Silvibacterium dinghuense: one gene and its partners. The protein of the gene in region 3 binds, or shares a complex with, the protein of the main gene of each other region. Links are inferred from orthologs where the notes say so. Each region holds a gene or a part of one and is shown on either strand. Other genes may lie near its edges.

Evidence for each region.
Region 1: the proteins of dnaN (region 3) and dinB are in contact, whole or in part, in a solved structure (PDB 1OK7), measured with the Escherichia coli proteins. The link is inferred for Silvibacterium dinghuense from one-to-one orthologs.
Region 2: the proteins of dnaN (region 3) and dnaX are in contact, whole or in part, in a cryo-EM structure (PDB 8GIZ), measured with the Escherichia coli proteins. The link is inferred for Silvibacterium dinghuense from one-to-one orthologs.

What each region holds. Positions count from the first base shown.
Region 1 is NZ_SDMK01000001.1:279,109-284,344, forward strand. The notes cover bases 1,315-4,311. They hold dinB (DNA polymerase IV), read right to left. Parts: upstream 3,397-4,311; coding sequence 2,233-3,396; downstream 1,315-2,232. Other genes in these bases: ESZ00_RS01085 (DHA2 family efflux MFS transporter permease subunit), read left to right, coding at 1,315-2,230; ESZ00_RS01095 (PGN_0703 family putative restriction endonuclease), read left to right, coding at 3,489-4,310. In the rest of the region: ESZ00_RS01080 (uroporphyrinogen-III synthase), read left to right, coding at 1-642; more of ESZ00_RS01085, read left to right, coding at 788-1,314; ESZ00_RS01100 (RNA polymerase sigma factor), read left to right, coding at 4,383-5,231. UniProt on the Escherichia coli protein: Poorly processive, error-prone DNA polymerase involved in translesion repair and untargeted mutagenesis. Copies undamaged DNA at stalled replication forks, which arise in vivo from mismatched or misaligned primer ends.
Region 2 is NZ_SDMK01000001.1:6,374-11,586, forward strand. The notes cover bases 1,520-4,493. They hold dnaX (DNA polymerase III subunit gamma/tau), read left to right. Parts: upstream 1,520-1,919; coding sequence 1,920-4,067; downstream 4,068-4,493. Other genes in these bases: ESZ00_RS00055 (GNAT family N-acetyltransferase), read right to left, coding at 1,520-1,842; ESZ00_RS00065 (YbaB/EbfC family nucleoid-associated protein), read left to right, coding at 4,083-4,406; ESZ00_RS00070 (MBL fold metallo-hydrolase), read left to right, coding at 4,473-4,493. In the rest of the region: ESZ00_RS00045 (tetratricopeptide repeat protein), read right to left, coding at 1-614; ESZ00_RS00050 (SET domain-containing protein), read left to right, coding at 687-1,148; more of ESZ00_RS00055, read right to left, coding at 1,276-1,519; more of ESZ00_RS00070, read left to right, coding at 4,494-5,213. UniProt on the Escherichia coli protein: Part of the beta sliding clamp loading complex, which hydrolyzes ATP to load the beta clamp onto primed DNA to form the DNA replication pre-initiation complex.
Region 3 is NZ_SDMK01000001.1:2,079,751-2,084,872, forward strand. Bases 676-3,558 are described here. They hold dnaN (DNA polymerase III subunit beta), read left to right. Parts: upstream 676-1,461; coding sequence 1,462-2,655; downstream 2,656-3,558. Other genes in these bases: ESZ00_RS08150 (DUF4397 domain-containing protein), read left to right, coding at 676-677; ESZ00_RS08160 (acyltransferase family protein), read right to left, coding at 2,746-3,558. Outside these bases: more of ESZ00_RS08150, read left to right, coding at 1-675; more of ESZ00_RS08160, read right to left, coding at 3,559-3,993; ESZ00_RS08165 (YXWGXW repeat-containing protein), read right to left, coding at 4,231-5,122. UniProt on the Escherichia coli protein: Confers DNA tethering and processivity to DNA polymerases and other proteins. Acts as a clamp, forming a ring around DNA (a reaction catalyzed by the clamp-loading complex) which diffuses in an ATP-independent manner freely and bidirectionally along dsDNA.

The DNA of each region.
Region 1 (5,236 bases), 1.8 Mb from region 3 along the record:
ACAGATCCGCTGCATGTCGTGCTCTCGCGCATCGTCGTCTGCGTCTGCGCGATTGTTCCCTGCGATTCGTGCTTTCTCTATACGCTCGAAGAGGACAAACTGGTCCTGCGCGCATCGCGGAACCCTCACGCCGAAGAATTGGATCACCTTAAAATTTCCGTCGGACAGGGCGTTACCGGCTGGGTCGCCGAGCACCGCGAGCCCGTCTCCATCCCCGAACATGCCAGCGAAGACGTGCGCTTCGCGCCCTTCCGCAATCTCCCGGAAGACACCTTCGAAGCCATGCTCTGTGTCCCCGTGCTCTGCGCCGGACGCGTAGTGGGCGTGCTCAACCTGCAACATCAGAAGCCCTACTTCCATACCGATATGGAGCGCCGCCTGCTGGCTACAATCGGCGTCCTGGTCGGTGCAGAAATTGAACGGGCACGGCTCGAGACTGAAAATCTCCAGCTCTTAGACCGCCTTGAGTCACGGAAGCTGATTGATCGCGCGAAAGGAATCCTGCAGCGCGATCTCAAGATATCCGAGGACGAAGCCTATCGCATGATGCAGAAGGAGAGCCGCCAGCGGCGGAAGTCCATGAAAGAGGTCGCGGACGCGATTGTCCTCTCGGAGAGCCTGCGCTCCTCCGCAAAATCCTGAATCACAGGATCGAACTTGAGGCCTGCTCCGGCCTCCATGATCCAGACTTTGAACATCGCCGCTCTCGTCCTTTACCAAAACCATGACGAACGGAGCCGCATGTGCGAGCATCCCAGTCAGGAAGACACATGAGCACGGCGACGCGATGAATTCTCCTTTACCCCCTACCTCTCTGCCTGCGATCTCCCCTTCGACCCGGCGGCTGCTGCCGTGGCTGGTCGCAGTTGCCTTCTTCATGGAGTCGCTGGACACAACGATCCTGAATACGGCCGTGCCTGCCATCTCGGCCGCGCTGCGTGTAGGCCCACTCAGCATGAAGGCCGTGCTGGCCAGCTATACGCTGGCGCTCGCTGTCTTCATCCCCATCAGCGGATGGGTGGCCGACCGCTTCGGCACGCGGCGAGTCTTCTCCGCAGCCATCGGCCTCTTCACGCTCGGCTCGCTGCTCTGCGGTCTCTCGACGAACATCCACCTGCTCGTAGCCTGCCGCGTGTTGCAGGGCATGGGTGGATCGATGATGGTCCCGGTGGGCCGTCTCACACTTGTGCGGGCCTTTGAAAAATCCGAACTGATCCGGCAGATGAGCTTCGTCTCCATCCCCTCGCTGGTCGCGCCGATGCTCGGCCCCGTCGCGGGAGGTCTCATCGTCGGCTACCTGCACTGGCGCGTCATCTTCTTCCTCAATATCCCAGTCGGCCTGCTCGGACTGGTGATGGTCTACCTGCATCTGCCGGATTTCCGTGAGGAACACACGCATCCACTCGATGCCGTGGGCCTCATCCTCTTCGGTTCCGGCGTGGCGCTGCTTTCCTATGTGCTCGAGGTCTTCGGCGAGCACACACTCGGCGCCGGCGAAATCACCGGCATGCTCGTGATCTCGCTGGTGCTGATCCTCGGCTACTGGCTGCACGCGCGATCCATCGCCTATCCCCTGCTCGATCTCACACTCTTCCGCATCCGCACCTTCCGCGCCTCCGTAAGCGGCAGCTTCTTCACGCGCCTCGGCATCGGCGGCGTGCCGTTCCTGCTGCCGCTGCTCTACCAGGTCGGTCTTGGATATTCCGCCGTGCAGTCGGGCATGCTGATCATGCCGCAGGCCGTCGCTTCAATGAGCATGAAGGCTGTGATGCCGAAGGTGCTGGCGCGGCTCGGCTATCGCAATGTGCTGGTGTCGAATACGGTGATCATCGGCTGCCTGTTGCTGCTCTTCGCCACCATCGGCCTGCATACGCCGGTGTGGATGATCGTGCTGCTGGCCTTCCTCTACGGCGGATTCACCTCGCTGCAGTACACCAGTATGAACACGCTGGTCTATTCGGATACCACCGAGGAACAGACCAGCGCGGCCAGCTCGATCGCCAGCACCATGCAGCAGATGTCGGTCAGCTTCGGCGTAGCCTGCGCCGGCCTGGCTACGGCCTTCTTCCTGCCGCATGAAGAACATGCCTCGAACGTCAGCATGATCCATGGACTGCACAAGGCGCTGATCGCTCTCGGCCTGATGACGATTGTCTCGACATTGGTCTTCCGCAGCCTGCGCAAAGATGACGGACAGGCCGTGAGCCACCCGAAGGTATTTCACCCATAGCGCTAACCGGATGCCCCAGGTCTCGTTTCCTGCTCCTGGGATGGAAGAGACAGAGCTGCCGCTTCACTCGTTTCCTGAACCTCATCTCGAAAGAGCGGGAATTGCGGCTCCTCATCATCACGGAAATTACTGAGCCCCACGCCTGCAAGCCGAAAGAGCGGGCGTGCGGAAACATCGACGCGCTCGCGCAGGCTGAGTGCGATAGCTGCAAGCTCCTCTCCGGAAGACGGCGGCTGGGCAAGCGTCAGACTGCGGGTCATGATGGCGAAGCCACTGGTCTTGAGCTTGAGGACCACGGTGTGGCCGATGCGCCCACTGCCCTGCGAAGCCTTCCACACCTTTGCAGCCAGCTCACGGATAATCTCGCTCAAGTCCTCGAGCGGCAGATCACGCTCGAAGGTATCTTCCTTCGAGATCTGCTTCGACGGCCTCCCGGTGACAACCGGGTTGTGGTCGATGCCCCTGGCCAGCTCATACAGACGCGCTCCATAACGACCGAAGCGTCCCTCGAGCTCACTGAGAGACTGGTGGCGCAGGGCTCCGACGGTTGCGAGGCTCAGCTCGCGCAGCTTCGTCTCCATCACCTTGCCCACACCGGGAATGCGCCCCACCGGCAATGGCTCCAAAAATGCTTCGACCTCATCCGGCTGGATCACAAAAAGTCCATCGGGTTTCTTCCAATCAGAGGCAATCTTGGCGAGAAATTTATTCGGTGCCACGCCCGCCGAAGCAGTCAGGTTCAGCTCCTGCCGAATCTTTTCTCGAATCGCCTTGGCCACGCGTGTTGCCGTCGGCAGACCGCTCTTATTCTCGGTCACATCGAGGTAGGCCTCATCGAGCGAAAGCGGCTCGATCAGGTCCGTATGTTCTTCGAAGATGCGCCGCGCCGCCTGTGAAGCTGCGCGATAGCGGGTAAAATCCGGCGGGATAAAGATCGCATGCGGACAGAGCCGCTCGGCGGTCAACGCCGCCATCGCCGAGCGCACGCCGAATTTCCGAGCTTCATACGAGGCCGCACAAACCACCGACCTGCGCCCGCGCCAGGCAACCACTACCGGACGGCCGCGCAAAGCGGGATCGTCCCGCTGCTCCACCGACGCATAGAAAGCGTCCATGTCTACGTGCACGATTTTGCGGCCTGCAAGCATAGGTGCCAGCAGAGGCAAATCCCTCCGCTTCCCATTTCGAATTATAATTCGCCTTCTGTTCGCCTATCATAAAATTCGTGATACCTGAACCGATCCCCGTCCCGGAAGGAATGAGCCTGCGAGATGAGCTCAACTTCCGCGCCCGGCTCTGGGCAAAGATGCATGGGTGCATGGCAGCCGAGTTGGGAGGAGAAGCCTCGAGCGTGCTGTTCGGCTGTAACGAAGCGGGCCGGCGCGACAATTTTCTACCCGAAGTCCACGCGGAGATTCTCGCCCGACCAGCCTGGGCCAGGCGGCTCGAAAAAGTCCACACCGCCTACCGGCGCTCCCGCGCCCGCGCCGACTGGCCATGGCGGGAGCTCGATGCAGCGGTCAGCTCGGACGCGTTACTGATGAATATCTTCTGCCACCCGGCATCGAGCAGGAATACCGCGCTGCATGCCCTGCTTGGCGAAGCGGCCGGCTCCGAACCGGAATTCGGAATCAGGCCGCGCACTCCGCTGGCCTCAGGCCGTGGCGACACAACGGAGATCGATATGCGCATCGGCCATCTTCTCGTCGAGGCAAAACTCACAGAATCGGACTTTCAAATTGCCCCGGAAAGGCTTATCCATCGCTATCGGGATATCGAAGAAGTCATTGATATCGCATCACTTCCTCGCCTTGAGGATGGGCGCTTTCCGGGCTACCAGCTGGTTCGCGGAGCCCTTGCCGCTCATGCCACCGGCCTCAGCTTCGCCGTCCTGTGCGACGCCCGGAGACCCGACCTGATCGAGTCCTGGCTCCAGGTGCAGCGCTGTATCCGGCCACTCGAATTGCGCATCCGCCTCAAGCTGCTCACCTGGCAGGAGATCGCTGCGACATTAGAATCCGGCCATCAGGGCTTCCTCGGAGCCAGATACGGCATCTTTCCTTCGAGCGATATACGCTGAAGCTGCCTCCCCCGGCTGCCTTCCATTTCTTGCTGTCCCGCCGGGAACAGCTACAATCGAGCTTGTCTTCCAATGCCTTATCACCCTCCATCCTCCGTATCTCGCTTCCCGGATCCGGAAGACAATCCCGCTGACGGCCACCCGCCGCGCCACGCCGGCGAGGACGAAGATGCCAATGCGGACCTCGATCCCGAATACACCGAACTCGAAGCGCAACCTGACGAGGAAAACGGGGTTGATGAGGACATGGCGACCTTGGCACTCGATCAGACTTTGGATTCCACGCTGACTCAGCCTGCGGACAGACCCGCCGGCAGCCCCCCTCGTCCAGCCACAGCCGGCGAGCTCAGCGCCATGTCGGATGCCGAGATCATGCTCCGCGTCCGCGAGGGCGACGATTCCGGCTTCGAATACCTGATCCACAAGTACCACAAGCCGATGATTCACTTCATGTTCCGCATGGTGCATAACCAGGCGGTGGCCGAGGAGCTGGCCCAGGAGGTGTTCCTCCGCGTCTATCGCTCACGGCAGAGCTACCGGGCAGAGGCGAAGTTCACTACCTGGCTTTATCGCATCGCCACCAACCTGGGCGTGAACCATGCCCGGGACACGAAGTACGAGCGGACCGCGCAGAATGTGTACCTCGACCAGCCGGATCCCGAAACGGGAACGACGCCGGATGTGGCCGACCTGACAGCCTCGGTTGAGCAGGAACTGGTGAAAGATGAGCGGATGCGGGCCATCCGCCAGCACGTTCTGGCACTTCCGGAACGTCAAAAGAATGCGGTACTGATGCACAAATATCAGGGACTGGACTATAAGCAGATTGGAGAGATACTCAAGCTGAGTGAATCGGCTACAAAATCACTCCTCTTCCGGGCTTATCAGACCCTGCGGGAAAAGTTGAAGGAGTTTGCCTGAGGCGG
Region 2 (5,213 bases), 2.1 Mb from region 3 along the record:
AGCGCCTTACGCGCATCCCTGGCCTTCTTGCCATCCGGAAACGCATCGAGGTAGATGCGGTAGTTGTCCACAGCCTCCTGCGTATGCTTCAGCCCCTGCGCCGATTTCGCCAGACCGAGCACCGCATCCGCATTGCCAGGATCCACCTCGGTGGCTTCCTTGTAACGTGCGTACGCCCCCTGGTAGTCACCGCGGGTGAAGTAGAAACCGCCTACTTTCACGTCTTCTTCCGCCATCTTCGGGTTGTGGATGAATCCCCCCGCTCCGTCCGAGATGCGGTTGGTGTTGTCGAGCGGCGATGCCACGCCGGCAAAGGCGCTGCGGCTCGAAGAACTGCCGTCATCGGTCTTCACCGGAGCTTTCGCACTCTCCGGCGCATTGGCCTCGGCCGCAGCTTTTTTTGAGATCGCTTCAGGGAACGGGTTGTCTGCCGCCGTGCTCGGCTTCTTTGCGGCGGCATCCGGCGTCTGTGCCGGAGTGTTTGCGGACTGCGAGGAGGAGGACGTGCTCTGTTGATCCTGATTCTGCTGTTGCGCAAACGCTGACGAGCCCAGAGCTACCCCCAGCAACGCGGACCACAGCACGCCATCACGGATTCGCAGGCATGGATTCATTTCTCTTCTCATCCTCTTTCAGTTTAGACCTTTGTCCTCTGCAAAGGGCTGTATACTCGGCCCAGAATCACCATGCCGCTGATCATCCGCTCTTCCTCTATCCATGCCGCCGGATGCTACACCACCGAGCCGATCCGCAGGCGCACCCGCATCGTCGAGTACACCGGCCCACGCATTTCCAAAGACCGCGCCGACGAAAAGTACGAGAACTCGCCGACCACCTATCTTTTCGGCCTGGGCAAAGGAGAAACCGTCATCGACGGCTTTGGCCTGGCCATGTTTATCAACCACTCCTGCGATCCCAACTGTGAGACGAAGGAAGTGAGGGGGCGCGTCTACATCTTCGCCCTCCGCGACATCGCCTCCGGCGAAGAGCTCACCTACGACTACAACCTCTACGATGGTGATGAGGACGAAGCTTACTGCAACTGCGGCGCACCCACCTGCCGCAAGTCCATGTATTCCCACGAAGAGCTCAGCCGTCGTGCCCGCGCCGCCAAGCGGGCGGCGGCGAAGAACAACGCTTCGGTTTAGGAATAGGGGATAGAACCCCGGGTGCCCCATGTCTCGCTTTTGAGACATGGGGTTTTCTCTGATCGAGGGGAAGAAACACATCCCGCGACCGAAGAGATCTTTGGAGCACCAGGCAACCGCCTACACCCTATTCCCTGTCTGTCTTCCCCATTCTCACAATCGGCAGCGTTAAACCATCCCCCAATTCCAGCTCTATCCGCCCTGTTTCTTCATATCCCCAGCGCCGATAGAGCGGCACCCCGGTCAGCGTCGCTCCCATCTCGAAACGCCGAAAGCCTTCCGCGCGCGCCGCATCCTCGCAATACTGCAGAAGAAGTGATCCAATGCCCTGCCTCGCCCAATCCGGATGGACGAAAAACGCCCGGATACGCGCCGCATCCACCGCCGGATCGAGCAGGCTCGCATCCCGGTCCGGACGGCGATCCGCGCCGAAGAGCGTCTGACGCCGGCTCCAGCCTCCGCACGCCGCCATCACCTCCGGCTGCGCCTGCGGGGAGACGACAAAATATGTCCGGTCGGCGATAAGCTGCGAATCCACGCCAAGATGCACCCCCACCGCCGCATCGCGCTGCGCCTGGGAGTAATCCCCGGCCTGCAACCCATGGACAGAAGCCTCGATCAGCGCCTTGAGCGCCGGAGCATCTGCTTCCGTGGCCACGCGAATCGCAAACCCTTTGTCGCTCTTCTTCTCCATTGCGTCCTCTTTCCCTGCTCCGTCCGGCGTTGCTTCCTCAGCCCCGCCCGATACAATGAACCGTTACCTTTTTCCCGATGGCTTATCAGGTTCTAGCGCGCAAATACCGCCCCCAGCGATTCTCTGACGTCGCCGGGCAGGATCACGTCACCCGTACCCTGCTCAATGCCCTGTCGCAGGGACGCATTGCCCATGGCTATATTTTCTCGGGTCACCGCGGCATCGGCAAAACCACCATCGCCCGCATCCTGGCCATGGCACTCAACTGCCGCCGCGAAATCGGCTCGCCGGAGCGCCCGACGCCGGAGCCTTGCTCTACCTGCGAGTCCTGCACCGAGATTCGCCAGGGCAACGCCGTGGACGTGATCGAAATCGACGCCGCCACCAATCGCGGCATCGATGAAATCCGCGAGCTGCGCGACGCCGCCCGCTATCGGCCCGCCCGCGACCGCTACAAGATCTACATTCTCGACGAGGCGCACCAGATCACCGATGCCGCCTTCAACGCGCTGCTCAAAACCCTCGAGGAGCCGCCCGACCACATCGTCTTCATGATGGCGACAACGCAGCCGGAAGACATCCCACAGACCATCCGCTCGCGCTGCCAGCACTTCAGCTTCCACGCCGTCCGCTTCGACGATATTCTCGAGCAGCTCCGTGCCATCTCCGTGCACGAAGAGGTTGGCGTAGAGGATGCCGCGCTGGCGTTGCTTGCCGAAGCCGGCGACGGCTCCATGCGCGACGCACTCTCCATCATGGACCAGGCCATCGCCTCGGCCCCCGTTATCGACGGCCGCCCGCAGCTCGATGCCGCGCAGATTCGCGAGCTGATGGGCTCGGTCCCCAACACCATCTTTGAAGGTTTTCTCGAAGCCATCGCCGAAGGCCGCACCGCCGCGCTCATCGAAGAGCTGAATCGCCTGCTCAACGCCGGCAACAGCCCTGCGCAGATCGCCCGCCAGTTCGTCCGCTACCTGCGCAACACGCTCATGGCTCGCATCGACGGCGAGCAGTCCGAACTGCTGCAGATCTCCGCCGACGAGCGCGCCCGCGCCGCTCGCTCCGCGCTGCTCTTCTCCGAGGAAGACCTCACCCGCTTCCTGCAGATCACGCTGCGCACCTTCGACGAGCTCAACTATCGGCAGGAACAGCGGTTTCACCTCGAGCTCGGACTCATCAAGCTGGTGCATCTCACCCGCCTGCTGCCGGTCGAGGAATTCCTCAGCAAACTGCCGCCCGCAGGCTCCACAGCAAGCCTTCCGCGCACCGCGGCCGCCGCGCGGCCGGCTCCTGCAGCTCCGAGGCCCGCAACTCCGGCACCAGCCCCTGCGCTGCGCCCAACGGCTCCTCAACCGGCGGCGGCACGACCGGAAGAGCCGGCTCGCCCCGCTTTCTCACCCTTTGAAGCAGACCGCTCGCGGAAAATGACGAGTGACGCCGGCTCCGGACCTTCTATCGAAGCTCCCAGCCAGCCTGTCATCGCATCGCAGGTCCGGCCTATCGCGGAACCACCCGCGCGGCCGATTCTCGATGCCCCCCCCGAGCCGGTCATGGCACCTGCGCCGGCACCGGTCAGCAACATCGCCGCCGTCCTGCCCGATCCGGAGCCCGAACCGCTCACAGCTGCCCCCATCGAAGCCCTGCGCCCCACATTGGAAACGCGTCCGGAGCCGGTCGCCGTGAGCACGGTTGCCGCAGCTCCCGAACCTTTCGCCGTTGCGCTTCAGGAGGAAGACGAGCCCGGCCGCGCCCCTGTCGGCAAAGCGGAAGTAGAGTCCCCTCTGACCAATGGAGCCCTTGCCCTGGCGCAGGAACCGTCTTCCTCAGTAGACATGGCCCTTATTCAGGACACGGTCTGCTCCGCGCTCGACGCCCAGGGACACAGCACCGCATCCGTGCTGCTCTCCTCCGGCCAGTGGCGTGAAAAAGGCGACACCATCGAGGTCGAAGTCGGCATCAAGAAGACAATGCTTGGCCTCACCATGAATGCCGAAGCAGAAAAGATCTGTAAAGCCGCGCTTCGCGCCATCGGCATCAACCACAAGCTGACCTTTATCCACGGCGAGGCGAAGGCGCCCGGCTCCGGCCCACGCCCCGCATCCACGGCCTCGGCCGCAAGGGGCAGCATCCAGTCCATCGCTCTCGAGAACCCGCTCGTCAAACGGGCGCAGGAACTCTTCAACGCAGAGGTGCGCAGCGTCCTTGACCTGCGCCCAGGAAAGTAAAAGAGGCAAAACGCAGTGAACCCCTTCAAGCTCCAGGAAATGCTTGGCCAGGCCAAGGAAATGCAGGAACAGATGCAGCAGAAGCTTGCCCAGTCCGTGGTCGAAGGCTCCTCGGGCGGCGGAGCCGTGACTGTCCGCATGAACGGCAAGAAAGAAGTCCTCAAACTCTCCATCGACCCCTCTGCCGTCGCCGGACTGGGCAGCGCAGCCGATATCGAGATGCTCGAAGACCTCATCACCGCCGCCTTCAACGAGGCCGGCCGCAAGGCCGAAGAGATTCTCAAATCCAGTATGTCGGGCATGCTCGGCGGTCTCAATCTTCCTCCTGGACTTTTCTGATCGCCACTTCCGCCCGGAAACGCATCTATCTGCCCAGAGAGTGTGCGCACGAGAGAGCTGAAGCCGATGACGACACGACGCCACTTCCTCATCCAGACCGCGATTACCACCGGAGGCCTTGCCTTCGCGGCGTCGCGCGCATGGCCGCAGCAATCCGGAGCAGGCCATCCGCCGGCCAATCCGGCAGCGAACACCGGAGCCGCGGCTGCCGGCCTTATCGCCACCATGCGTACCAACGCGCGCACCACACCGATTCACAGCACCCGCCTCACTGACACGATCTACCTGCTGCAGGGCGTAGGCGGCAACATGCTCGTGCACCTCGGCCCGGATGGCAAGCTGCTCGTGGACTCCGGCATCGCCACCGCCACGCCCCAGCTCAAGGAACAGCTCGCAAAGTTCGATCCGCATCCGCTACGCCTGCTCGTCAATACGCACTGGCACTTCGACCACACCGACGGCAACGCCGCCATGCACGATGCGGGAGCCTTCATCCTCGCGCATGAGAACACCCGGGTACGGCTCTCCTCCGCACAGCGCGTAGAGATTCTCAACACGACATTTCCCCCCGCGCCCAACAGTGCTCTTCCCCAGGAGACCTTCGGGGATCGCGAAACGCTCTACTTCGACAACGAGCCCATCGACCTCGTCCACGCTCCGAATGCCCACACGGACTCGGATATCTTTCTCCACTTCCGTAACAGCAACGTCGTCCAGACCGGCGACCTCTGGTTCAACGGCATGTACCCGCTCATCGATGCCAATAGCGGCGGCTCCATCAACGGCATGATCCGCGGCGTCGATCAG
Region 3 (5,122 bases):
CCTCCACCCAGCAGTCGACGCTGGTGCGGCTCATCGACGCCAGCTCGAATGCGCTGGGCGTCGACCTGTACGCAAACGGCACCAAGATCGTGGCCAACCAGGGGTTTCCCACCTTCTCGAACTACGCGGATGTCTCCTCGGGAACCATCAGTCTGAAGGTCTATCCCACGGGCAAGACCACGCCGGTCGATGCCCAGGCGAGCGGGACACTGACTGCAGGCGGCCAGTACTCGCTGCTGCTCACGGATAGCGGCACGGGTGAAGCTACGACCCTGCTCACCGACCAGGCGACAGCTGCGCCCTCCGGCGACTTTGCACTGAGAATTGTGCAGGAAGCCAGTACCGTGGGCGCGGTGGATGTGTACCTGACCACGGCCAGCTCCATCACGGCCACCAGTTCTACTTCGACCAGTACCTCGACCACGAGCAGCCTCAGCGGACTGACGCCGATTGTGAGCGACCTGGCAGCGGGCTCGACCATGTCCTACACCGACATTGCCGATGGCACCTACGAGATTGTGATTGTGCCCACCGGCACGACCGACGTGACGACTACGACGGCTTATATCGACAGCTCGGTGACGTTCTCGAGCGGCTCGGTGCGGACGTTGCTCATTGCCAATTCTTCGACCAGCGCCTCGAATATGACGGCTGTGATGGGCGACGATTTGGACTGATTTCTGCGTTGAACTGAGGCTGCTTCAATCCGCTTTCTGAAAAGCTGCACCAAAACTGGTGTAGCGTTTGTGTGCACTGAAAATGGTGCAATCGGAAAGAAGCAGGTCCTTATCGCGGGGCAAATACAAAAATTTGGACTGTCACACGGCCTCTTTTGGGAGGCCGTGCGATTTTTTTGGGGATTTTCGCCGCCTCCCTTACCCGCGAAGCGGGAAAGTTTTCCGCAGATTCCACTGGTACCTGTGAAAATGTTGGAAAAGCGGGTTTTTGTGGAAAGCGTGGATAGATGGAACGCGCATGGATTCTGGCGAAATGGGAGTTTTCCACGGAACCCACAGTTTTTTCCACGTATTTTTCAAAGCAGCCTGTGTGGAAGAAGGAAAACCGGGGAGGGGTGAGAGGGGATTTCGACCAGTCTTCCCGATTTTGCGAATTTTCCAGACGTGTTTTGGAAAACCGGTACAAAACGCATCTGCTGGAAAAATTGCGCTTTAGGCTTTATTTCCACTTTTCCTCGCCAAACGGTTACTACGGCGGGAGAGATATCCCTAAAAACTCGTAATACCCGTAGCCGTTCGCAGCTTCCCGGCCAGGGAGCGAAAACCGGCGTTCAGGCAGTGCGAAAAAGCGCCCGTATTTCCTGAATAGAACGGAGTTTTCCAGAGGGTGATACAAAGAGGTTTGTTACTAGAATGAAGCCGTGACCAGAGCCAACGGTAGAAGCCGCTTCGGAGGCGAACCCCGGGTGGTGTAGAGTGGGCGCAATCGCAGAGGGGGTTTCGTATGTCAGGCGCAGCGACAGGACTGGGTATCGAGAGCGAGAATTCAGTGCCGGTGACCGGCCAGGGTGCCAACATGGAGATCAGCATCAGCCGCCAGGATTTATTGCGGGAGCTCACGGCGACGCAGAGCGTGGTCGAGCGCAAGACGACGATTCCGATTCTTTCGAATTTTCTGATCGAGGCTGACGAAGAGCAGATCACGATCACAGCGACGGATCTTGACCAGAGCATGAAGACCTCATGCAAGGCCAAGGTGAAGAAGCCGGGCTCGTGCACCATTCCGGCGCGCAAGCTGTATGACTACATCAAGCTGCTGGGTGATGGCGACATCTCCATCAAGCTGATGGACAACCACTGGGTGCAGATCCGCTCCGGCCGGTCGAACACCAAGATGGTGGGTATGGCGCGGGCCAACTTTCCGCAGGTGCCGGAGTTTCCGCAGACTGCGGTAACCAGCATTCCGGCCGCCTCGCTGAAGAACTGCATCGCCAAGACGATCTTTGCGATTTCGAACGAGGAATCGCGTTACACGCTGAACGGCGCGCTGCTTATCCTGAAAGCAGAGTCGCTGGCCATGGTGGCGACCGATGGTCATCGCCTTTCCTTTATTGAAAAAGGCGGCGAAACGCTCTCGAATGTTTCGGGCGAGCGCAAGACGCTGATTCCGCGCAAGGCGTTGGCCGAGCTGCAGTCGCTGCTCTCGAACACCGAGGCGGAGACGATTGAATTTGCCGAGGATGACCACACGCTCTTCTTCCGCGTGGGACACCGCGTGCTGACCAGCCGCAAGCTGACAGGGCAGTTCCCGAACTACGAAGCGGTGATGCCGCGCGAGAACACGAAGTTCGTGATTGTGCGCAGCGAAGACCTGATGGGCTCGATCCAGCGCGTGGCACAGTTTGCCGATGAGCGCTCGGGTGCGGTGAAGATGCGGCTCGAGCAGAACGAGCTGAAGCTTTCGTCCTCGTCAACGGATTCGGGCGAATCGGAAGATGTCATCGAGTCGCCCTATGCCTTCGATCCGCTGGTGGTTGGTTTCAACTCGGCTTATCTGATCGACTTCCTGCGGGCGATCGGCAACACGGGCGAGGTACGTCTGGAGTTCAAGGACGCCCAGTCTGCCGGCCAGCTGCGGCCGGAAGATGCCGAAAATGAATATAAGTATCGCTATATCATCATGCCGATGCGGATCTGATTCTCCGCATACGCAAGTTAGGTAAGTGCAGAACAAGGCCCTCGAACGCGAGGGCCTTGTTCTTTGGAATGCGCCTATCTTAAGGCCCAATCATATCCGCAAAAATACCTTGTTCCGGTACATCCAATACAGCACATACCAGTAAATCAGCATGACAGCGATGCCCATGATCAGAGGTTCTGAAGCCATGCCGAAAACCTGGAATAACTTGTGTCCGAGGTTGGTGTATAAGTTGCGGATAAGAAACCCTTCCCACAGGTGGGCGATCAGATAAGCGGCAATCGAATTCATGCCGACGACCACGAACGGAAACACCACCTTGCGGTGATCTTTGATATCGACAACCCACGAGAAGGCTGCGAGAAAAAGAAAACAGAGGCCACCGCTGAAGAGTGTCCAGGCCGGGGTCCAGATACGCTTCACGATCGGACAGATGCCGAGGAAGTGGAAGAAGGTGCCGAGCGCTACCAATACTATCCCTATGAGGATCAGCTTCTTCAGAGGGATTTTCGGTGCCGCGGCACGCAGCCACTGTCCGGCGAAAAGGCCCAGCAACATGGTTCCGAGCGTAGGAATGAAGCTCAACGTGAGATAGCCTCCCTCGTTGAACAGAAAGCGCGAGGGACGCGGAAACAGGTTGAGAAACCAGACATCGAAGGCTTGTCCCAGATTGCTGTTCTTGTTCCAGTGCGAGGCAAATCCGGTGAAGTTATGGTGCCAGTCTGCCGGAACACCCACCGCTGCATAATCGAATGCCTGTCCTGGTGCGGGATAGAGCGCCCAGGCCAGCCAATAACCGAAGAGAATCATGGCAAAGGCGGTCCATTGCCACTTGGGTCTGCAGAAGCTGAGCAGAAACGCAAAGGTATAACCCATGCCGATCTGCGATAACGTGTCTTCAAAGGTGAAGTTCGTCATCGAACTGTCCGTGGAGCGCAGCAGTACGCCCAGTGCAGTGAGGATCAAAGCGCGCACGATTGTGTGCAGGAGCATTCTGCCGAAGGTCTGCTCTTTGCGGATGCGGCTGGCAATGGAATAGGGCATCGCGACGCCCACCAGGAAGGTGAACGAAGGCTGGATCATGTCGTGCAGGCCCAGCCCGGCCCACTCCACGTGCGTCTGGTTGTAACCGAGGATGCGCCAGAACAGGCTGTCCGGGAAGGCCTGATGCATATGAGCAAACTGCATGACCTCGCCCATCATGAGCAGCATGACGAGACCGCGATAGGCATCCACGGCGACATTGCGCTTTGGAGATTGCACCGCGTTCGTTTCTGACGCGGCGGGCGCGCCTGGGATGGGAGGAAGCTGGGTTTCGATTGTGGTGGCAGCCGCCATGCGAATCGCTCCTATTCGGAACTAATACAAACATCTCGGCTGATACCTGTAAAGTCGCAATCATCACAGCAATGGACGTGGAGACTGCCAGAGCGGGCACTCTTTCTGCCAGGATGTCCCCTCACAACAGATATTGGATCGGGGGGTGAATCTGCATAAAAAGCAGCGAGAGTTTCCGAAACGACAAACGCCCCGGCTGTGTGCCAGGGCGTCTGTTTGTCTGCAATGACGTCAGGGTTATTCGGGCTTCTTCTCTTCCTGTGGCCGTTGCTGCTGCGGGCGCGCCTGTTGCTGTGGCCGGGTTGCGGGCCTCGCCTGTGCCTGCGGACGAGCCTGGGTTTGCGGGCGCGTCTGCTGCTCGGGTCTGGACTGTTGCGCAGGGCGGGTCTCAGGCCGCGCAGTCTGCTCTGCTGGGCGAGTCTGCGGTCTGGCCTGCTGTGCTGGCCTGGTTTGCGCCTGCGGCCGTTCGGTGGTTCCAGGACGATTGCCGGTGGCAGGACGTGTGGTGTTTCCAGGACGACTGTTGTTCCCAGCCTCGGGCCGCGTATTGCCAGGTCTGTTTGCAGGCTGGTTGTTGGTTACTGGCCGTGCGCGATTGAATTCCGCTGCTGAGTTTGCCGGCCGCTGCAGAGCGGCAACGGCTGGCCGCCCGTGATTCTGTGAAGCCCAGTTGGCCTTGTTCTGCTGGGCGAATCGTTCCTGGTTGCTTTGCGCACCGGTAGGACCGAAGCGGCGCTGCTGCTGGGCCTGCATCTGCTGCTGCGTGGGTCGAGCCTGGATGCCGCCCTGTCCGCCGTTGAAGCTGACACGGTTGACGTTGTTGTTCACGATGACCGTGTTGTCAATGTAGGTGTTGCGAATCACGGTCCGGTTTACGTTGACCACCGCAGTGTTGTAGCTGAAATTGCCACCCACCCAGCGTCCGCCGTAGAAGCCGTTGCCGCCGTAGCCGAAGCCGTAATTCACGCCGCCGTAGAAACCAACCGTTGGTCCCCAGTAGCCGGCATGCCAGGCGTAGATACCGTTACCCCAGCCCCAGTAACCGGGCGTCCAGAGCATGCCGGGGGCGGGTGCTACCACCCAGGTGCCAGGCACCCAATAGTAGCCGCCAGGTCCCCAGGCCCAGTAA